DNA from 2 places in the Allobacillus sp. SKP2-8 genome. Region 2 is predicted to be linked to the other one. Evidence: a T-box and tRNA genes for the amino acid it is inferred to sense, from the RefSeq annotation. Region 2 holds a T-box; the other holds one or more tRNA genes.
The links. A T-box is a leader RNA that pairs with one kind of tRNA and senses whether it is charged. The one in region 2 lies ahead of FPQ10_RS03915 (valine--tRNA ligase), so its partner is inferred to be a tRNA-Val.

Region 1 (11,755 bases), on a different contig from region 2:
TACCCTTAGTACTTCCTTAGCTGGAATCGCAGTCGCATTTGCGGGAGGAATCGGATTTGTTGGCTTGATGGCTCCGCATATGGCTAGACGATTAGTTGGTTCATCTTTTGGATCGCTTATACCAGTCTCAGCTTTGGTCGGTGGATGTATTGTCATTGCGGCTGACTTAATTGCACGCACGGCATTCGCACCGCTTGAGGTCCCAGTAGGTGTGCTCACTTCAGCGATCGGTGCACCGTATTTCATTTATTTGCTATACAAAAGTAGAAATCAATAAAGGTTCAGAATGATCGACCTGAAAGGAGTGTTTGGAATGGATGCCATTCGTACGAATGCATTGACGCTAGGTTATGGAGAAGAAGACATCATTGAAGAGCTTGATTTAGTGATTCCAAAAGGAAAAATCACTGTATTCATCGGAGGGAATGGTTCTGGGAAATCGACATTGCTTCGTTCACTGGCACGCTTGCTAAAACCGAAAGATGGATCTATCGTATTAGATGGAGCTGATATTGCGCGGACGCCAACGAAAAAAATTGCCCAGAAGCTTTCGATATTACCTCAATCACCTGTAGCTCCGGAAGGTTTGACTGTTCTTGAACTTGTTAAACAGGGAAGGTATCCGTATCAGAGTTGGTTAAATCAATGGTCTGAGAAAGATGAAAAAGCGGTTCAGCGGGCAATGGAAGTAACCGGAGTAAAAGATTTATCCGAAAGAAAAGTAGATTCACTTTCCGGTGGACAACGTCAACGGGCTTGGATTGCGATGAATTTAGCGCAAGATACAGATATTATTTTACTCGATGAACCAACGACTTACTTAGATTTGACGCATCAAATTGATATTTTGGATTTGTTGAGTGATTTGAATGAGGAAGAAAATCGGACAATCGTGATGGTGTTGCATGATATCAATCTTGCTTGTCGTTACGCTGATCATATCGTAGCAATCAGCAATAAAAATATTTATCAACAAGGTGACCCAGACACTATCGTAACACCAGAATTAGTGGCGAATGTTTTTGGTCTTCGTTGCCAAATTATGAATGACCCGCATAGTGGAACACCAATGTGTATTCCATTCAGTAGGGGAAGACTTAAAAAGGATGCTGACCATGAAAGAAAAATGGATGCCTGAAAATCGAGAGCAATTCCAAAATCAATTTCGAATTCTTTTTGATTTGGATGAAACAGATACATCCGTTTCATTCCAACAATTACGTGACGCAGAATTTTTATCAACCTACTTGCCGAATTTGAAGGAACAGTTTCAAACAAATCAGCTATTGGCACTGGGCTCTCAATTTATTAAACGACTTGGATTTATCTTAACTGTTCCAGCATTTTTCTTATTAGCCACTTCCAAAAAGAAATTAAACATACAAATGGATGATTTATATTTAGTATCGAGAATAAAAGAAGGATTATGGTTGCCCCATTTATATCAGAAAAATTGGAATGCAACTTCTGTTGAGGATCAATCCGACCGTGAACTTTATCTCCAACAAGTCATTCAAGAAATCGCAAAAATCATTACAGCTGTCCATCGTGTAGCAAAAGTGCCAAGGCCTTTATTATGGGAAAATGTCGCGGTCTATATTTACTGGTTATATGAGACACGGTTAAAGGATCAAGACCTTACATTACTCCAACAAAAAGAAGCATGGAATGATTTTGCTTACTTGTTACAGCTTGATCCGCAGTGTTTTGACGAACAGTTTAATCCATTACACCGTTTTTATACAAATAAAATCGATGTAAAAGGAAATGATCAACCGATCCGTATCAGACGAACGTGTTGTTTCAACTATGAAACAAAGGCTGGAAAAAAGTATTGCCAAGGTTGTCCAAAGACAGACGTCAATAAGGCTGCATGTATGGTAACGAAAAGACAGGTTTTGCCTATAGAAGCAATCAAACAATGAGATAGAGCCATTCACGCCACAGTAAATAAGCTGTGGTTTTTTTTGTGTCATTTTAATCATTGACATACTATGTTTGAGAATGATTATCATTTAAGCTATAATGAGGTATAGATTGAGTTGTTAAAAATGTCTGAGGTTTGTTAAATCATGAAAAGGTTAATTCGTAAAGGATGATCAATATGGAAATGACGCTTACAAGAATAGAAAAAGAACAGCTACAACAAACATTTCGAATTTTATTTCAAAACAACTTAACTGACCAACCTGTTGTAGTTCAATCATTATTAGATGAAGGCTATCTATATGATTATCTAAAGCAGACGGGTGAAATCTTGCAAACAGACCAGTTATTGGTTGTAGGATCACAACTAATAAAACGTTTAACAAACATACTATTCGTTCCTGCTCTATATACCGTAGCTGTTTTCAATAAAAAAATAGACTTTAGTGCCGACAATCGATATATCATTTCAGCGATGAAAAAACAAAAATGGATGCCTTACTTATATAGCGAGACAGATAAAGTAACAGAAGTAATTAATCGTGCAGACCGCAATGCATATTTGGAAAAAAGTATCCGTGAGATTTCCTATTATGTTCAGGCAATCAACAAAGTCGCAAAAGTGCCAACTCCTTTGTTATGGGAGAATGTGGCTGTTTATATTTATAAATTATATGAATCGAAGTTACAAAGTGAAGTATTGAACTTGTATGAACAAAAGGAAGCATGGAATGACTTTGCTTATCTCCTCCAATTGAAGGGGGAATTCTTCCAAACGAGCTTCAACCCATTACAACGCTTTTATACTAATAAAATTGAAGTAGAAGGTAAAGATGAACCGGTCCGTGTACGCCGGACATGCTGCTTTAATTATGAAACAAATAGCGGTAAGTATTGTAAAGGTTGTCCGAAATCGGATGTTAATAAAGAAGCATGCATGCGAACGAAACGTCACGTCATGGCTGTAGAGATGGTCCAGTAACCAACTTCGTTTAATCCTCCTATCTGACGGGAAAAGAATTTATAGATAGGAGGTATTTTTTATGGCTTTAAAATGTGTATTCTTAAACACATCACTTAAGAAAAGTGGTGAAAAATCTAATACAGAAGCCTTATTTGATGAGGAGAAAAAAGTTTATGAAAAAGAAGGCGTTGAAGTAGAAGTATTGCGGATGGCCGATTACAATATTCCTGTTGGAATTTCAGATGATTTAGGTGAGGGTGATGAATGGCCTGGAATCCTCCAAAAAATCCTTAATGCAGATATTTTTATCCTTGGATCACCAGTATGGTTAGGTGAGAAAAGTAGCTTGGCCAAAAAGGCTTTAGAGCGACTGAACGGAAGCAGTGGGCAAACGAATGACAAAGGACAAGAAATATTTTATAACCGTGTAGCAGGGGCAGTCGTTACAGGTAATGAGGACGGCGCTAAGCATGCCTCACACGACATCATTTATGGATTGAGCCATCTAGGATTTACAATCCCACCAAACGCCGATGCCTATTGGGTAGGCGAAGCAGGACCAGGTCCGTCTTATATGGAAGCTGGCACAGATAGCGACTTCACCCAAAACGCCATTACAACGCTAGCTTATAACACTACTCATTTCGCACGAATGTTGAATGCGAAACCAATCCCTGCAGAGGGAAATGTTACAAAATAAACGTAAGTATAAAAGCCCTGGACGAAGGAGTGATTCTTCGTTCAGGGCTTTTTCTTGGCGTCGGCATTGCAAAACACTCGAGCCGCTCGACAAAGCGATGCAGCCGCTCGACAAAGCGATGCAACCGCTCGACAAAGCGATGCAACCGCTCGACAAAGCGATGCAGCCGCTCGACCAGGCATTGCAACCGCTCGACAAAGCGATGCAGCCGCTCGATAAAGCGATGCAGCCGCTCGACAAAGCGATGCAACCGCTCGACAAAGCATTGTAACCGCTCGACAAAGCGATGCAGCCGCTCGACAAAGTGATGCAACCGCTCGACCACCAGTTAATCAAAAGTGATTAAAGATGGACTATTCAAGTAAAAATTGCTTCATTTCCTTAACAATCTCTTTCGGTCGTTCATCTGTGATCAGATGTCCAGTCTGATCATATACCTTCAAGGTTGCATTCGGTAAATCTGTTGCCAGTCGTTTTCCTGTTCGAAGGGGGGTGATTTTATCATTCTTCCCCCAAAGCAACAATGTAGGTTGATGAATTAAACGAAGTTGTTCGGGAGATAGATCGCCCTCCCGCTGCCTGATGAGACGTACTAATGAGCGATAAAAATCTTTCTTTAAAAAAGGTTTTTCGTATACATCAATCATTTCTTGATTAATCAGCGAGTGATCATATAAAACATTTTGTAATGTTTTTTCAGCACCTATTCGTTTAAAATAACGCATTAAAAATGATGGGAAAAAAGGAAGATAAGAAGCTGTCACATATTTTTGTGCAGGTCTCATTAAGTAACCAGAACTATTTAATAATACGAGCTTATTTACACGATCAGGAAAGTTTTTCGCAGTGTACAAAGCAACTTGGCCACCCATGGAATGTCCTGCAATAAAAACTTTATCCAATTGAAAGTAATCCATTAAATCATTGACGAACTGTGAATAGCTCTCAAATGAATAATTAAAAGAAGTAGATTTCTCACTGCTCCCGAACCCTGGTAAATCGAATGCCACTATTGAAAAATCTTCAGCCAATAATGGAATTATTCGATTAAACGTGTATGTAGAGGCAAGAAAGCCGTGTATTAAGAATAACGGTGGCCGATCGTTTATTGCATGCTCACAATAGATCTTTGTATGATTGATTTCAATTGTTTCTTTTGTCAGTTGAACATCTGCCATTTTTACACCCCAATCCCATACAAACGAGGTTCCCCAAACGGATTAAAAATATGCATTTAAAAACCGCTCAAGCATGATGAATCACTTGAACGGCATCTTATTAATCAACTACAACTTCGACTTCAAAATCTGCATTTACAAAAAGTCCGATGATTTCCATTTCATAACCCAAATCTTTAAACATTTGTACGTTTGATTTAATTTTTTCTTTTTTTCTAGAGTCTTCAAGTGAATAACCTGCACAATCATGGTGGCCAACGATAGCGAGAACTTTAGAACCATGATTATGATAGGAAATGTCCACTTTATCCCTAATTCTTTTTCTATCTTCGTCGGTTCCATAAAGGAGTGTTTTGTTCGGACCTGCTTCTGTAATCATATCGACATAGGTAGCATTGTATTTTTCTTTCATCCATTTAATGACCGGCTCTTGTACACGGCCATCCATACAATTAATTGCTGTTACGAATTGGTTTGACATCATAACCCCTCCCAAAGACTCTCTTTACCTATAGTTTATTCGAAGGGAGTGCGAATTGAAAGTAATATCTAAAAAATGAATCAATTTACTCCTTAGCATTCATTTCCTTGATTAAGGATATAGCCCTTCTTAAGTAAATAATAACTAAGGTCGATATACCAATTAAAAATAAAAGCGCTAAAACAATCCAAAATTCAGTTAAGTATTGAGGTGCTGCTACGGCAATTGCTGCCAATAGTAGTCCGCCAATTAACAGAAAAGTAAGTATTCTGGCGATCATAATAAAACCTCCAAAAAAAGATTGACAAGTTCAGTATAAAACATTATATTAGTAATTGTCGACAAAAACTTTATCTCAAATGACTCCGTAGCTCAGTGGGAGAGCGCCACCTTGACAGGGTGGAAGTCGTTGGTTCAAGTCCAATCGGAGTCATACCTGAAATCCCTTGACACATTTGGTGTTGGGGGATTTTTATTTATGTCTGAAATATGGAAAGCATAGATTGGTATCCAGCCACCAATTACCCATCAACAAGTGCATCATAAACAAGCACTTCATCATTATACTCCACCAAAATGATGAATGGGGCATCACCTTTCTCGTATTGATCAGCGGTTGTATACAATTTAGTACCCCTTGGAATTTTGCTAGCGTATAGATTCCTAAACCACTATTTATTACTTGAGCGTTTTTAATTTCTCCAATTCACAAATTAGTATATTCTCACCTTTCGAATCTCTCAATCCGTATCTATACTTCAAATTTGCAAAATCCAACCGATATGATCCATAGAGTGAACAAGGTGTCGTTGTATTGTTAAATAATTGTCCAAATGACTGTTAAATAAACGTAGAATACTCCGATATAATTATAGGACTAAGGTAACAACTCCGATCGAAATAATTGTATCATTGAAGATCGGAATTTATATATACGTAGCTTTTGATCAATCTAGCAATCGGGGGAGAGTACATGAAAAAGAAATATCGTTTTGGACTTCGTAAAAAATTAATATTTTTCACAACAATTTTAGCAATCATTACATATTCGATGAGTGCTTTGTTTTTGTATGTAGTCTATGATTACATTACGCAGTATTGGTCTGTTTCCATGGAAGTATTTACGACCTTAACCTTATTGTTAGGGGTTATTTGGTCAGGAATTTTAGCTTTTTTTGCTGCTCGGTTCATTACAAAGCCTTTGGAAAAATTAGAGCACGCAGCCTCAGAAGCCGCCGATGGACAGTTGAACCAAGAAATTGATATTCATTCTTCGGATGATGAAATTCGTGCCTTAGGACAGGCGTTTGATCAGATGCTGACAAATCTAAGAGATACCGTTACGAATATTGATACGCATTTTGAACACACGAATGATACAGTTATTAAAATGAAATCTATTTCACAAGAACTTGCGAGTTATTCAAATACAATTCGTTCAGCGACCGATGAAATTGCCAGTGGGTCCGAAAGTTCTTCAGAAGCAATCCAACAAACAGTTGAGTCGGTTGAGCGGGTTACTGAGCTAGCTGAAAATGTTCAAGAGAAAGCCTCTACTTCAAGGGATAAATCGCGTTCGATGTTAGGTACATTGCAAAATGGGAAAATGGTTGTCAATCAATTAGTTAATGGCATCCAGCAGTTAACAGAGAACCAGGAAATTTCTTTGACGGATGTTAATCGCTTAAAAGAAAATACGAAGCAAGTAGAAACGATTATTACGATGGTTGGTGATATTGCCGAGCAAACAAACTTGCTTGCATTGAATGCGTCCATTGAAGCGGCTCGTGCAGGAGAACATGGTAAAGGTTTTGCAGTTGTTGCTGAGGAAATTCGGAAGCTGGCGGATCAAAGTGCTGAAGCCGTTAAAAACATCTCTGAATTGATTGCAGCGATTCAAAAGGATGTCGGTAATGTTGTTGGGCGAATCAATGAAAATGTAGAGACAGCAAGGGTTGAGTCAGAAAACGGTGTTAAAACAAATGCAGCGATTGAAGAAGTTGCCGATTCTGTAGAAGAAGTCGCAACAGAGATTGATTCGATTTCCGAATTAGTAAATGAACAGTTAGAAGCCATTCAATCAACGGCTTCACAGTCACAAGAGGTTGCCGCAGTCGCAGAAGAAACATCAGCTGGTACCGAGGAAGTCAATGCCTCGATTCAAGAACAAGCGAGTACAATTGAAGATGTTAATCACTTTGCAAATGAATTAGAAAGCCAAGCTCAAAGTTTAAATAAGCAGATTCAACGGTTTAATCTAAATTAAATAAGAGCAATATTATAACCTCTTTTCCTTTAAGGATGGAGGTTTTTTTGTATTCCTTTTAAGAAATTTAGGATCAATGTATTAGGCAATTAGATTTAGAAATTTAAATGATATGGAATTTGATGTCACAGAAAAAACGCGTCTAAACTCAATCCAGAACAAAATAAGTCTAAGTTGACAGTTTTATAAGGGACAATATCCTTTATCAAAACAAACTGAGGACACAATTCAATTTAACTGTTTATACATTTTTATACTCTAGATAACAAAATGTAGTTAATACGTCTCATTTTCTTAAAAAATGTAAGCGTTTTTTAAAAAAAATTAAATTTATTCAGAATAATAGGTTGACTTTCGAACATATGTAAAATAGAATACATAAAAAAGCAAGAAAATTCTGATGAATGGGGGTGAACGAATGATCGGGATGATCGTCCGTCGTATATTACAATTAACTTTCCTTTTGCTAGGTATCTCTTTTTTGGTGTTCATGAGCATGCATTTAGCTCCAGGTGATCCAGCTACCGTTATAGGGGGACCGAATGCTACTTCCTCAGATTTGGAGGCTATACGAGATAAAATGGGCCTTGATCGTCCAGTTCTCGTACAATATTTTGATTACCTAGGTGGAATCTTGCAAGGGGATTTCGGTTATTCGTACCAAACGAATCAGGCAGTGACAGAGGCTATTATTACTCGATTTCCTACAACGGTTAAATTAGCGGTAGCCAGTATGGTCGTTGCAGTCTTAATCGGCATCATTGCTGGAATTATTTCTGCAAGAAAACAGAATTCATGGGTCGATGTGACGAGTACAACTTTCGCGTTAGTTGGTGTTTCTATACCGAACTTCTGGTTAGGAACTATACTCATTCTAATTTTCTCCGTTAACTTTCAGCTTTTGCCTGTTGGAGGATTAAATTCACCCTTTTATACATTTGAAGGTATGAAAGAATTGATTCTTCCGGCAATAACGTTAGGAACAGCTTCTGCAGCTTTGATTGCGAGAATGACGAGGTCCTCGATGCTTGAAGTAATTCGTTCTGACTATATTCGAACGGCAAAAGCAAAAGGTGTAAGAAAGCGGCCGCTGATTTGGGTACATACGTTGAAAAATGCAATGATACCAGTACTCACAATTATTGGAATTAACTTCGGTTCATTACTTGGAGGAACAATCGTCACTGAACAGGTGTTTGCAATTAATGGTATCGGAAGGTTAATGATCGACGCCATTGCAGCGCGTGATTTTCCAATCGTTCAAGGCACCGTATTATTGATAGCGGCCATTTTTGTAGTAGTCAATTTAATCGTAGATATTATTTATACGCTTATTGACCCAAGGATCAGTTATGACTAGAAAGGGGGGATCAGATGTCTGCAGTTACTGAAACAGAGAAGAATATAAACACCGAAAAGAAAACGACAAATCGGTTCGTTGAAGTAGCTAAAAGTCTTATGAAAAATAAACTTTCATTAATAGGGATTATCATCATTACATTGATTGTTCTAGTCGCTATATTTTCACCGATTATTACGAGTTATGGACCATACGAGCAAAATTTAGAAAGGACAAAACTAGGTGTTGGATCGGAAGGTCATTTCCTAGGTACGGATAATTATGGCCGTGATATGTGGTCGAGAATTGCACATGGAGCAATCATTTCATTATTAGTTGGATTAAGTTCTGTCGGTATTGGTTTATTTGGTGGAATCATTCTAGGGTTGCTTGCCGGCTATTATCGTAAATTAGATAGTATCATTATGAGATTCGTAGACTTACTGTTTGCATTCCCTGGTATTTTACTCGCCATGCTCATTATTGCCATGTTAGGTACTAGTTTAGTGAATGTTGTTATCGCAATAAGTATCTGGTCCATACCTGGGTGCGCAAGGATTGTTAGAGGTAGTGTGTTATCCATTAAGAACCAGGAATATATTCAGGCGATGAAAACGGTAGGTGCAAGTGATCTAAGAATTCTTTTGAAGCATGTCCTACCTAACTGTACAGCTCCATTAATTGTCTATGGAACGATGAGAATGGCAACGGCAATTCTTTCAACATCTGCCTTAAGTTACCTTGGATTAGGTGCTCAACCACCAACAGCAGAATGGGGAGCTATGATTGCAGCAGGACAAGATTTTATGTGGGATGCACCACATATATCCATTATCCCAGGAATTGCGATCATGCTGACAGTTTTCGCATTTAATGTCGTTGGTGATGGTTTGAGAGATGCACTAGATCCGAATATGGACGTAAATAACTAACAAACGGAGGAGAGAAATGATGAGATTGAAAAAAACGATTAGCTTATTGTTCCTTTTAATGACAGTACTGTTATTGTTCGTAGGTTGTAGCAACAGTGAAAGTAGTAGTGATGGAAATAACGGAGAAGGTGCTGAAAGTGATAATGAAGGGGCGTTTGAAGTCACCTATGCGACGACCTCTGATGCAGCAGGACTTTCACCGATTGATACAAACGATTCAGTTTCTTCTAACGTTACATACCAAGTGTATGAAACGTTGTTTAAGCAAAATCCAGATACACTTGAACCAGAACCATTATTAGCAGATTCATATGAAAATCCTGATGAAAATACTTGGGTCATTAAGTTAAAAGAAGACATTGAATTTCACGATGGCACACCGTTTAATGCAGAAGCTGTAAAATATACGTTTGACCAATTAAAAGATCCTGAGCGAGCTGCACCACGTGCATCCTTACTTGCTCCGGTTGAATCGATTGAAGTTCAAGATGAGTATACAGTTGTCTTGAAAACGAAAGAACCTTATGGCCCGATGCTAGCTGCACTCAGCCATACGAATGCTGCAATCGTAAGTCCTGAGGCAGATAAAGAAGGAGATATTAACAAAGAACCTGTTGGAACAGGGCCATTTGTATTTGAAAGCTGGGAAGAAGGAAATCAGATTACGTTGAAACGAAATGAAAACTACTGGCAAGAACCGGCTGCAATTGAAAAAGTGACGTATAAAATAGTACCTGAGACATCTACCGCTATTTCAATGCTTGAAACAGGAGAAGTTCAGTTCATTGATCAAATCCCTTCTGACCATATTAATCGTATAGAATCACTTCAAGGAATCGAAGTACAAAAGACTGAAGGAACTCGAGTTTCCTATTTAGGGTTTAATATGGAAAAAGAACCATTCAATGATTTGAAGTTTAGGCAAGCTGTTGCTTATGGCGTGAACCAAGAAGCATACGTTTCACAGCTAAATGATCTTGGAGTCTATAGTGAAAGCATAATTGGCCCGAAAGTCTTTGGGTATGATGAAGAAGCAAAATCAGCAGGTTATGAATTTAATCCAGAGAAAGCAAAACAAATGATAAAAGAAAATGGCTATGAAGGACAAGAGATAACACTCCTTGCAGCCAATCGTGATAACTACCTAAAAATGGCTGAAATAGTTCAATCACAACTATCTGACATGGGTTTAAATGTATCCATAGAGACAATGGAATGGGCAAGCTTTTTAGATGTTGCTAGAAAAGGTGACTTCGATATGACTTTTCTTGGTTGGGCCAACAGTACGGCAGATGGAAGTGAATTGCTATATCCGAACTTGCATTCTGATAATATAGGTGCTTCTAACAGAGTGCGTTTTGATAATAGTGAGTTTAACCAATTAGTAGATGAATCCAGAACATCAGTCGATCAAGAAGTCAGAAAGGAAAAGTTGCATGAAGCAAACCTACTTGCAATAGAAACCGCTCCATGGGTTGTGATGAGCCATGGTGTCGTGACTTTGGGCTATGACGAATCGATTGAAGGATTGGTTGTCGATCCAACTGGTATGTGGTCTCTTTATCCGGTAACCAGAAAGTAGGTGCGAAAAAAATGTCAAATTTACTTAATGTCGAAAACCTTGAAATTAAGTTTCGAACAGCTGACGGCACTTTGCCAGCTGTTCGGAATATTTCGTTCTCGGTGGATCGAGAAGAAACTTTATGTATTGTGGGAGAGTCAGGTTCGGGAAAAAGTATCACTTCATTATCTATTATGGGTCTTCTACCATCGAATGGTGATATTACAAAAGGTTCTATTTATTTAGAAGATGAAAACCTTAGCGGAAAAAAAGAAGATGAAATGGAACGTTTAAGAGGTAATAAATTATCGATGATTTTTCAAGAGCCAATGACTGCCTTGAACCCTGTACTGACCATAGGTTATCAACTAAGGGAACCATTAATTATTCATAAAAATATGTCGAAAA
Region 2 (11,755 bases):
CCGACAGATCGTGTGCAAACGGATCATCGTGTTGAAGTAAAGGTAGATTTTTTTGATTATGAACTTCCGGAACCTCATACACTAAATATTCAATCAAGCATTCGAATCGATGGGATCTCCGAACGGGAAGCAGAAGATACCTATCCTGAACAATCAGCACCATCTGATTTTGAATTAAAAGAGTTCCCAACCTTTCAAGATCAACAAGAAGATTCCAACCAATCTGATGAGCAGGAAGTAAATGCGGAAGCAGAACAAACGGCAGAACAAGAAACAGCCCAACCGGCAGAAGAGCCATTTGAAGAAGTCGCCAATACAACGGATTCTGAAGAAGAACAAAAAGGAAGAGAATTTTTCAAAAAAGATAAGTCACAAACATTAGCTGAGTTCTTCAATAAAAAGAAATCCAATGAAGATGAATTAGAAGAAAAACATGAAGAAAAAACAGAGGCTAAGAAAACTGACACAGACTTGTACAAAAAAGAACATGCGGAATCGACTGAAGTAGATCACGAGGACACTGACTTTGATGATTATGAAGTGAGCGCTGCTGACCCAGAAACAGAAGAAACTGAAGTAGGTCAGAAAAAAGAAGCCAGTGGGTTAAGTTATTTGTCCAAATTCTTTCGAAACGACGAGCCTACATCTTCACAATTGACAGTTCGTTTTGTTCAAAAAAATGAAACATTGGAATCAATAGCTGAATTTTATAACTTACCTTCTTCGAAACTGGAACGAGTGAACAATTTAGATGATTCTACTGCGCTTGAGGAAGGCGATGTTATTTATGTTCCGAAAACAGCAAAAAAGAGTTAAATCCATTTGGACCGAAACATAATGAAGATTCCTATAAAAATAATGCACAAAAACATATCCAATGTCGTAGGTAAAAACAGTGTACGTAAAACCTGATAGCAGACGACTGGGAGAATAGAGTATTCCACAACGATAATGACTCGGCGAAACCCATGAGGGAACCGGTAGCGATGATATTTACCCACTCGGATGACCTCCTTTTGTATAGAATATGAAAAATGCGGTAACACTGTGTATTAATTCATTGATTTTGATGCATTCGTTGTTTATAATAATGATAATCGAATAAACGTAAATGCCGTAGGAGAAGAGTACAGGTTGAACACCGACAGAGAGGGAAACAATTGCTGAAAGTTTCCTCGGATTGAAAACTTGGAAGGTCGCTCTGAATTGGCAGCTTCTTTGAAATGATAGTAGAAGAAGACGGGAAAACCGTTAACAGGTGAGATGCACAGTGTAATTATGCTGTGAACAAAGGTGGTACCGCGAAATTTAAATCTTTTCGTCCTTTTTATAAGGATGGAAAGATTTTTTTATTTTCATAATAAAAAAGGAGGAAATGAAATGGGTGAACAAAGAGAAACCTCAATGGCGCCAAAATACCATCCGGAAGAGGTAGAGAAAGGCCGCTACCAATTTTGGATGGAAGGAAAGTTTTTTGAAGCGGAAGAAAATGATCAAAAAGAACCGTATACAATTGTCATTCCACCGCCAAACGTTACGGGAAGACTGCACTTAGGTCATGCGTGGGATACGACATTGCAAGACATTTTGACACGCTATAAGCGCATGCAAGGATATGACGTTTTATGGTTGCCTGGCATGGATCACGCAGGAATAGCAACTCAAGCAAAAGTCGAAGCCAAGTTAAAAGAAGAAGGCAAAAGCAGATATGATCTTGGACGAGAAAAATTTCTTGAGCAAGCCTGGGATTGGAAAGAAGAGTATGCGAGCTTTATCCGAAGCCAATGGGAAAAACTTGGATTAGGTCTGGATTACTCAAAAGAACGATTCACACTTGATGAAGGTCTATCCAATGCTGTCAAAGAAGTTTTCGTATCCCTTTATGAACAAGGACTGATTTATCGGGGACAATATATTATTAATTGGGATCCAAGTACAAAAACAGCTTTGTCTGATATCGAAGTGATTCACCAAGAGGTCAAAGGTGCATTCTATCACATGAGATATCCACTAAAGGATGAAGATGGATTTATTGAAATCGCGACAACTCGGCCAGAGACGATGCTTGGCGATACAGCGGTCGCTGTTCATCCAGAGGACGACCGGTATAACCATCTAATTGGTAAAAAAGTAATTCTACCAATTGTTGGCCGAGAAATTGAGATTATTGGTGATGATTATGTCGATATGGAATTCGGTTCTGGGGCGGTAAAAATTACACCCGCACACGATCCGAATGACTTTGAAATTGGAAACCGTCATAACCTTGAAAGAGTCTTGGTTATGGATGAGGGTGGCCAGATGAATAAAAACGCGGGCAAGTATGAAGGCATGGATCGTTTCGAATGCCGAAAACAGCTCGTAAAAGATCTACAAGAGGAAGGTGTTCTTTTTCATATTGAAGAACATATGCACTCTGTAGGACATTCCGAACGTAGCGGAGCTGTCGTTGAACCTTATTTATCAACTCAATGGTTCGTCAAAATGGGTCCACTTGCTGAGGAAGCAATCAAATTACAACAGACTGAGGATAAAGTCAATTTTGTCCCAGAACGTTTTGAACAAACGTATCTCCATTGGATGGAAAACATCCGCGATTGGTGTATCTCGCGTCAATTATGGTGGGGACATCGAATTCCAGCTTGGTACCATAAAGAAACAGGTGAGTTATATGTCGGTCGAGAAGCTCCAAAAGATCTAGAGAATTGGGAACAAGATGACGATGTCTTGGATACATGGTTCTCCTCTGCTTTATGGCCTTTCTCAACGATGGGCTGGCCAGATGAATCCAGTGAAGATTACAACCGGTATTTCCCAACGAGTGCACTTGTGACAGGTTATGACATCATCTTTTTCTGGGTATCCCGAATGATTTTCCAATCTAAGCATTTTACGGACCGTCGACCGTTTAAAGATGTGTTGATTCATGGATTAGTTCGTGATGCAGAAGGTAGAAAAATGAGTAAATCACTAGGAAATGGTGTCGATCCGATGGATGTCATTGAAAAGTATGGTGCTGATTCATTACGCTACTTTTTATCGACAGGTTCTTCACCAGGACAGGACTTGCGTTTCCACTGGGAAAAAGTTGAGTCGACTTGGAACTTTGCCAATAAAATTTGGAATGCTTCAAGATTCGTTATTATGAATTTAGAAGATTTCGCTTATGAGGATCTTGATCTTTCGGGCGAAAAATCAGTTGCCGACAAATGGATCTTGACTCGATTGAATGAGACAATCGAACAGGTAACAAGAAATATCGATAAATATGACTTTGGTGAAGCGGGAAGATATCTATATAACTTTATTTGGGACGATTTTTGTGATTGGTATATAGAGATGGCGAAGCTTCCGTTGTATGGTGAGGATGAGAAACAAAAACGTACGACTAAATCTGTCCTCATTCATGCATTGGATTCAATCATGAAATTACTTCATCCATTTATGCCATTCATCACAGAAGAAATTTGGCAGCACATCCCACATAAAGGAAAATCCATTACCGTAGCAGCATGGCCACAAGTGAATGAAGCATACACTGACCAAGAAAGCGCCAAACGGATGGAACGACTTGTTGCAATCATCCGTGCTGTCAGAAATATTCGAGCAGAGGTCAATACACCGATGTCGAAAGAGATTCGTATCCTAGTTAAAGCGAGTGACGAATCAATCGTGAATGAGCTGGAAGACAATCGTCATTATTTAGAGAAATTCTGTAATCCTGAAGACTTACAGATTAGTACAACCATTCAAGCACCAGAACAGTCCAAAACAGCAGTCGTCAGCGGTGCTGAGCTATTCTTCCCTCTTGAAGGTTTAGTGAATTTAGAAGAAGAATTAAGTCGATTACAAAAAGAACTTAACAAATGGCAATCTGAAGTAGAATTGGTTCAGAAAAAATTATCAAATGAAAAATTCGTTCAAAAAGCCCCTGAAAAGCTTGTGCAACAAGAAAGAGACAAAGAAAAAGATTACTTGGAAAAACGCAAGCTTGTGGAAGAACGTATTCAAGAACTCGAAGAACTCAAATAATTTTTGTTATAACATAAACTGTCTGACACAATGTAGGCAGTTTATGTTATTTTAAATACATAAAAATAAAAGGATGAATAATGTGAATGGAAATGAAGCAATTGAATGGATTCATCAACAATTAAAATTTGGTATTAAACCAGGTTTGGATCGAGTTCAACAGTTATTAGAATACTTAGGACATCCTGAAAAGGGATTGAAGCTTATTCACATAGGAGGAACGAACGGGAAAGGTTCTACCGTGACTTATTTACGAAATCTACTTCAGTGTCATGGGTTTAAAACAGGAACATTTACTTCTCCTTATATTGAGCGGTTCGAGGAACGCATTTCGATTAACGGCCATCCAATTGATCCACAAAGATTAGCAAGCTATGTGGAACAGGTTAAGCCAATTTGTGAAAAAATCAGTCAAACAGAGTTGGGGGCACCGACGGAATTTGAAGTCATTACGGTTATTTCATTGATGCATTTTCAAGAAGAACGTGTGGACTTTGGAATCATGGAAGTAGGACTTGGTGGTCGATTGGACTCTACGAATGTTATTACACCGATTCTTTCAATGATTACTTCCATAGGTAAGGATCACACGAACATTCTCGGCAATACAATCGAAGAGATTTCTTATGAAAAAGCAGGCATCATCAAGACAGGAATACCGGTTATTACAAATGTACATCAAAAAAAAGCACTTGGTGTAATCGAGTCAAAAGCTAAGCTGCACAATGCCTCACTCTATCAATTAAATATTGATTATAATTACCAAGTAAATAATTACATTGATTGGGGAGAGTCTTTTGACTTTTTGTCTAAAGATATGTGTTTGCATAATCTCGAACTTAGCATGAAAGGGAAGCATCAAATCGAAAATGCCACACTTGCTTTATATGGACTGATTTTAATAAGTAAAAAAGAAAAGTTTAAGCTACTCGATGAGGAAATAAGAAAAGGGCTTCTTCAATCCCAATGGCCAGGACGTCTAGAGGTCATCCGTGATCAGCCAAAAATCATATTAGATGGCGCACATAATGTAGAAGCAATGACTCAATTAGTTACCGCGATTAAGAGCCAATGGGAATCGAATCGGGTCACCGTTTTACTGTCTGTCGTAAAAAATAAACCAATCGATCAAATGCTAGATATCCTTGAACAAAACTTTCAAAAAATTTACTTAACGCCGTTTGACTTTTCAACAAGCTATGAGTACAATGAACTATATAAAAATTTCCAGAAAACTCACACATATGTCCAGGAAGACTGGGAAACTGTTATTGATCAGTTTATTGAAAAGGATTCAACCGAAAACATTCTTATCGTTACAGGATCGCTTTACTTTGTATCTCAAGTGAGAGCTTATGTCTTACAACATAAATAGGGAGAAGGGAAGGCTCCATGACAAAGAAAAAACAGCTTTTAATATGGCTTATATGGTTGGTTGTTTTTCCAACTTCCATATTTTATGTCTATACCACATTTGAGCCATCTTATACCGGAGAATGGGCCGACCTAGTTTCGTTCGCGTTAATTATGTGTGCGGTTTCCTATTTTCCTATACAAATCGGACAGATTTCAATTTTTGTGGCTAATGGTATCAGTTTTGCTGCATTTCTTTATTTTGGGTTATTCGCTGAGATTATTTTAACACAGCTGGCTTTATTAACATTAATCTATAAACTGCGGATCAGCAAAGATGAAATATTTCGGATTGCCAGCAATTCGTTGATGATGTTAATCACATCCATTGGCTCAGCAGCTGTCTATTATTGGCTCGGTGGCGAACATGGAGTACTTCAATTAAATACGTCCACTGAAAGTATTGCATTAGTCGGTTATATTGCAACTGGGTTGATTTTAAACCAAATTGTATTAGTTATTTTAAATGTATTTTTTTACGACGAACGTCACATGAAAATAGGAAAGTCTTTATTCGCCGATGTTTTTCTCACATTAATTGTCTTTCCATTAGGTTTAGTACTTTATTTACTCTATATCGATCTGAAAATTGCAGCAATCTATTTCGTAGGAATCCCATTTATCCTTCTATCAATCGCTATTAGCCTTTATTATAATGGGCGTCGAGTGAATCACTATTTACGTAAAACAAGTGATATCGGTCAAGAATTATCAAGAAGATTAAATGTTAAAAATGTGTTAGATACGTTTGTTGAAGAGGTTTGTAAATTAATTCCAGCAAGTTTCATTTATATCTACGATGTTTCAAATGCTAGTCAAACATTGACTTTAATTCGCTTTGTAAAGGATCGGCAAACGGTTAAACATCCGGAAGAGGTATTGTCGACAAACAGTGGATTGCTTGGGAAAATTTATGCTCAAAGAAAAGCAGTATTGTTCAATACTCGTGCTCCATTAGATCAGTATACTGAAAACAGTTTGCCAAGCGATGTGCAAAGTGTTTTAGGCATCCCTATTATTCGGAGTGAAAAAGTCGTTGGTGTCTTGGTCATTGGTGACCGAAGCAGGCGTGCTTATCAGGACTATCACTTAATGCTTATGAGAATTCTAGCAAATTTCTTATCCATCGCAATGGAGAATGCTAGACACTATGAACAGGAAAGACGAAAAAGTTTGCATGACCAATTGACGAATTTATACAATTATCGTTATTTGACGGATCATATTGAACAGTATGCGCTTGATTTACAAGCGAAAGAGATTGATGAAAATCTTTCCATTATCATTATCGATTTAGATTCTTTTAAATCTGTGAATGATACATATGGCCATGAAGCGGGAAATGAAGTGTTAGTCGAGCTTGCCAGGAGATTGGAAGATTTCATCAGTGACAGAGGAATTGTTTCCAGATATGGAGGAGAAGAATTCACTATTTTGGTCAAAGGGATGAATCACGAGGAAATTCGTGAATTGGCTGAAGAGGTTCGTAGCCTGATTTCTTCCGAGCCTTTTGTATTGATGAAAAACATTGAGGATGGGCAGCCGGTAGCCATACCGATTACAGCAAGTTTAGGCATTGCTACTTATCCAGACCATTGTGAATCACCGAACGAGTTAATTCGCCAGGCGGATCGGGCGATGTATGTAGGTGCAAAACGAAGCGGAAAAAACAAAGTTGCATCAATTGTATAAAAAGCTAATGAACGGAGTGAAAAATCCGTATGATGAGTAAGGAAGTCAGTCATCATACGGATTTTTTTATGAGGTCAAAATAGCTCTAAAATATTTGTTAGGATAAGTACGCAACTTAACGTAAGATTCGCTGACTGCCGTAGTCGGAGATATCGTCCAAAAAGGACACGCATTACCTTCCGTGCTCGAGAGGCGCTATCAACAACGGAAGCGCGAGAAATTGTAATCCTTCCGTACTCGAGAGACGCTATCAACGACGGAAGCGCGAGAAATCGGGAGCCTTCCGTACTCGAGAGACACTCTCAACAACGGAAGCGCAAGAAATCGGGTTCCTTCCGTGCTCGAGAGGCACTCTCAACGACGGAAGCGCGAGAAATCGGGTGTTTTCCGTACTCGAGAGACACTCTCAACAACGGAAGCGCGAGAAATTGTAATCCTTCCGTACTCGAGAGACGCTGTCAACAACGGAAGCGTGAGAAATCGGGTGCTTTGCTTTTTTTGTTGTCTAAAAAGAGAACCAGAAGGCGAAACAATCATGAACCAAAAGACAATGATAATTATGTCGAAAATCTTTGCTTTTCAACAGACAAAATTCCACTTATTTTTTCATAGGCTTGTGCTAGGATGAGAATCACTAGAAACAAAGGTGGTAGAGAGCATGGAAGAAGAAAGAAAAGTAAGAGTGGCCATTACTAAATCTGACGACTACGATGACCAACAAAAAAAGCATGATCTTGAACATTTTCTCACCCCAAAACAAAAGAAAAGGCCCACTTTTCAGAAGATAGAACTTACGAAGTGGTTAAAACCGATCCTATTTGCTATTGTACTTGGACTTGTATTTGGGGCGGGTTTAATGTATTTCTTCTCGGATTATACAGCTGATGACCCAACAGGATCAGAGGGACAACCTGTTTCGAACGTAACAAACGACGACGAGTCAAATGACGCGGAAGGCAAATCGAATTTCGCTATTGGCGAACAACAATTCCAACTCATTCAATATGGAATATTTTCTTCGACGGACAATGCTGAGGAGCATGTGACTTCCATTCAGCAAACTTATGATGTTCCGGCGATTTATGTAGAAAACGAAGGTCAATATTTTGTTGTTGGTGGTTATATAACATCAAGTGAACAAGAGTCACAGTCAATCGAGTGGCTTGAAAATAGGGGGCTTGTTCGATTAGAAGATTTCTTAGTGAAGAATTGGCAATTACCGGCTGTTAAGATGCAAGTCTCTGAAAATGATCAATCCTGGTTAGAAGCGGGAGAAGCATTGATCGATAATTTTTCAAAAGGAGATTTCCAACAGTGGGTACAAGAAATGCCTGGTAGATTTGAGAGTAACCCATATGCAGCCCGATTAACTCAGTTAATCAATGAGTCCGGTGATCGTTTTATGGATGAAAAAACAATGCAGCTAAGTTTAGCATTCTTTTTAGCAGAACTCTCTTAATGAAGTTATCTTCTTTATTTAGTATAGATTGAGTCAAAAGACAATAACAAATTGATGTTTTCCAGTGCGTTCGTTGCTTTTTCGCTTTTTGTCTTTTAATAAGGCACCAGATACAATAAAGAAGCGTAATCTTGAAAGGAGCGAATGTTTTGGAAACCGAATCGTTATTAATTAAGGATGTACCAAAGGATGACCGACCTCGAGAGCGTCTGATGAAGGCTGGGCCAGAAGCGTTGTCTAATCAGGAGTTAATGGCAATACTAATTGGTAGTGGGACACGGGGAAATTCAGCCCTGTCACTTGCTATTCGTGTATTAAAACATTTTGAAGGGATTTATTTATTGAAGGATGCAACGATTAATGAATTAACCTCCATAAAGGGAATAGGAGAAGCGAAAGCGATTAATTTATTGGCTGCCTTAGAATTCGGGCGAAGAATTCATAACTTCAGAGTGACTGATCGGTATGTCATTCGGAGTCCAGAAGATGGAGCCAATTATATTATGGACGAGCTGAGACACCTAAAACAGGAACACTTCGTTTGCTTATATTTGGATACTAAGAACACCGTCATACACAGACAAACGATCTTTATCGGAAGCTTGAATGCTTCGATTGTTCATCCACGTGAAGTTTTTCGGGAAGCGGTTCGTCGATCAGCCGCTTCAATTATCTGCGCCCATAACCACCCTTCCGGCAACCCTTCGCCATCTCAAGAAGATATTCAAGTAACCAAACGATTATGTGAAGCCGGAAAATTAGTAGGCATTGAAATCCTGGATCACCTGGTGATTGGTGACCGTAAATATGTTTCTTTGAAAGAAAAAGGATATGTCTGAGTGTTCATACTTTATAAGCTGAAATGATTATACTAAAATCATATCAATCCACACAATTACCTTCCTTTCTATCAATTTCCTTTCTGTTCAAGAACTTTCATTTATTGAATACAAAAAACAATGAATATGAGTCTCATTAACCTATCTATTTTCTCTGGAATTGCGTATAATATAAATACAAAATGGATAGCTAAGCGCCTACCAGCAAATGGTCATTTTGTTGGGGCGCTTATTCATGTTTGATACGAACGGAACGTACCCTTTATTAAAAAGGGATGAAGAAAGGACGATCATGATGGCAACATCGATTTTTACGAAAGACTTTGGCATTGACTTAGGGACGGCCAATACATTGGTTTATTCAAAAGGAAAAGGAATTATCTTGCGTGAATCCTCCATGATCGCTCAGGATAACAATACAAATGAGGTCATTGCAGTCGGTAATGAAGCAAAACAAATGATTGGCCGGACGCCGGGAAGATTATCGGTCATTCGCCCAATGAAAGATGGTGTGATTGCGGATTACGATACGACAGCAGAAATGATGAAATATTATATCGAAAAAGCACAAGGAAAACCTTCCTTGTTCTCCAGAAAGCCGAATGTTATCGTCTGTGTACCTTCGGGAATTACGATGGTTGAAGAGCGTGCAGTTTTGGATGCGACTAGGCAAGCAGGTGCAAAAAATGCTCTTCCAATCTCAGAGCCGTTTGCAGCTGCGATTGGGGCAGGTTTGCTTGTTTGGGAACCCACCGGCAGTTTAATTGTGGATATCGGTGGTGGTACGACAGAAGTAGCAATCATTTCTCTAGGTGGAACGGTGACGAGCACATCGATCCGAATAGCTGGCGATGAGATGGATGAGCAAATTATTCAATATATCCGGAAAAACTATAGCTTATTGATTGGTGAGTCCACAGCTGAGATGTTAAAGACAGAACTTGCATCTGCAAAGAAATTAGATAATAATGAAGAAATGGATGTTCGAGGAAGAGATCTCGTTTCCGGTTTACCGAAAACAGTGACAATCGGCAATGACGAGGTCGTTTATGCCATCCAAGAAACTGTCTACGCAATTGTCGAATTAATAAAGCAAACGTTAGAAACTGCTCCTCCGGAATTAGCTGCTGATATTATGGACTTCGGAATTGTTTTGACCGGTGGTGGAGCGTTATTGAATAAGATTGACGAAGTGATCAGTGAAGAAACAAATATGCCTGTATTCATTGCTGAAAACCCATTGGATTCCGTTGTAATCGGTACTGGGAAAGCTTTGGAACACATTGAATTCTTTAAACGATCACCATATGTCGCAAAACGAAACACATTAAGTTAAGTAGGTGCTAGTGTTATGCCTTCGTTTTTTCGAAGAAGAAAATTAATCGTTTTATTAACTGGTTTAATCATTATTGTTGCATTGATTGGTTATTCCATGCGAACAGAATCCAATACAAACATCGTCAGTGAATTTGTATTGGATACAGTCGGTTTTTTTCAAAATATCATTTACACACCGATTAATCTGGTGATGGATGTGATTGAAGATATTGATGATGTACAAGACGTCTATGAGCAGAATGAGCTTTTAAAAAATGAATTGCAACAATTTAAAACACAAGCTTTTCAATTAAATGATCTAAAAAGAGAAAATAAAGATTTACAAGCTTTGGCGGATATTGAAGAGTCATTAAGCGACTACAGTCAAGTGAAAGCAACAGTGATTGCGCGGAGCCCCGAAAGATGGTTTGACCATGTAACCATCAATAAGGGTGAGCAACACGGAATTAAACGAAATATGGCCGTCACAAATGGTGAAGGCATGGTCGGAAAGGTTATTGAAGTGTCTCAGTTAACGTCCACTGTTCAATTATTGAGTGGTTTTGATGAACAAAATCGGATCAGCGTTGAAGTCGATCAAGAAGAGCCGATATTTGGATTGATTGAAGGCTATGACGAAGAATCTGAATCTTTAATTTTCCGAGACTTAGAGAATGAGGATGATATTGAGAAAGGCCAAACGATTGTCAGTTCTGGAATGGGAGGCGTTTTCCCAAAAGGGCTGTTGATTGGGACGGTCGAACGTGTTGAAATGGATCAATACGGGCTGACTAAAATTGCGTATGTAAAACCAGCTGCGAATTTATATGATATCAATCACTTGATGGTTGTTGATCGGGATTTACATTCACCAGTAATCGATGAGGAGGAAGAATAGTATGAAAGGTTTATTCCTTCCTCTGATTCTTTTTGCTTTATTGATCGCAGAAAGCATTGCAACGGAGCTTTTACCGAATAATATTCTACTGGAATTATATTTTAT

Region 1: it encodes a tRNA-Val, which carries the amino acid that the T-box ahead of FPQ10_RS03915 (valine--tRNA ligase) is inferred to sense. The anticodon was not compared.

Annotation. Positions count from the first base shown of each region.
Region 1 is NZ_VMHF01000001.1:587,775-599,529, reverse strand. It holds gene FPQ10_RS03075 (FecCD family ABC transporter permease) at 1-277, shown strand, start outside; gene FPQ10_RS03070 (ABC transporter ATP-binding protein) at 314-1,138, shown strand; gene FPQ10_RS03065 ((2Fe-2S)-binding protein) at 1,116-1,925, shown strand; gene FPQ10_RS03060 ((2Fe-2S)-binding protein) at 2,105-2,908, shown strand; gene FPQ10_RS03055 (flavodoxin family protein) at 2,970-3,590, shown strand; gene FPQ10_RS03050 (hypothetical protein) at 3,580-3,903, opposite strand; gene FPQ10_RS03045 (alpha/beta fold hydrolase) at 3,944-4,768, opposite strand; gene FPQ10_RS03040 (carbonic anhydrase) at 4,869-5,249, opposite strand; gene FPQ10_RS03035 (hypothetical protein) at 5,335-5,529, opposite strand; tRNA gene FPQ10_RS03030 (tRNA-Val) at 5,611-5,682, shown strand; gene FPQ10_RS03025 (methyl-accepting chemotaxis protein) at 6,223-7,515, shown strand; gene nikB (nickel ABC transporter permease) at 7,934-8,875, shown strand; gene FPQ10_RS03015 (ABC transporter permease) at 8,890-9,786, shown strand; gene FPQ10_RS03010 (glutathione ABC transporter substrate-binding protein) at 9,806-11,368, shown strand; gene FPQ10_RS03005 (ABC transporter ATP-binding protein) at 11,380-11,755, shown strand, end outside.
Region 2 is NZ_VMHF01000002.1:119,610-131,364, reverse strand. It holds gene FPQ10_RS03925 (LysM peptidoglycan-binding domain-containing protein) at 1-816, shown strand, start outside; gene FPQ10_RS03920 (hypothetical protein) at 813-1,001, opposite strand; T-box leader at 1,106-1,329, shown strand; gene FPQ10_RS03915 (valine--tRNA ligase) at 1,381-4,032, shown strand; gene FPQ10_RS03910 (bifunctional folylpolyglutamate synthase/dihydrofolate synthase) at 4,115-5,407, shown strand; gene FPQ10_RS03905 (sensor domain-containing diguanylate cyclase) at 5,425-7,137, shown strand; gene FPQ10_RS03900 (hypothetical protein) at 7,796-8,596, shown strand; gene radC (RadC family protein) at 8,746-9,435, shown strand; gene FPQ10_RS03890 (rod shape-determining protein) at 9,731-10,771, shown strand; gene mreC (rod shape-determining protein MreC) at 10,787-11,650, shown strand; gene mreD (rod shape-determining protein MreD) at 11,652-11,755, shown strand, end outside.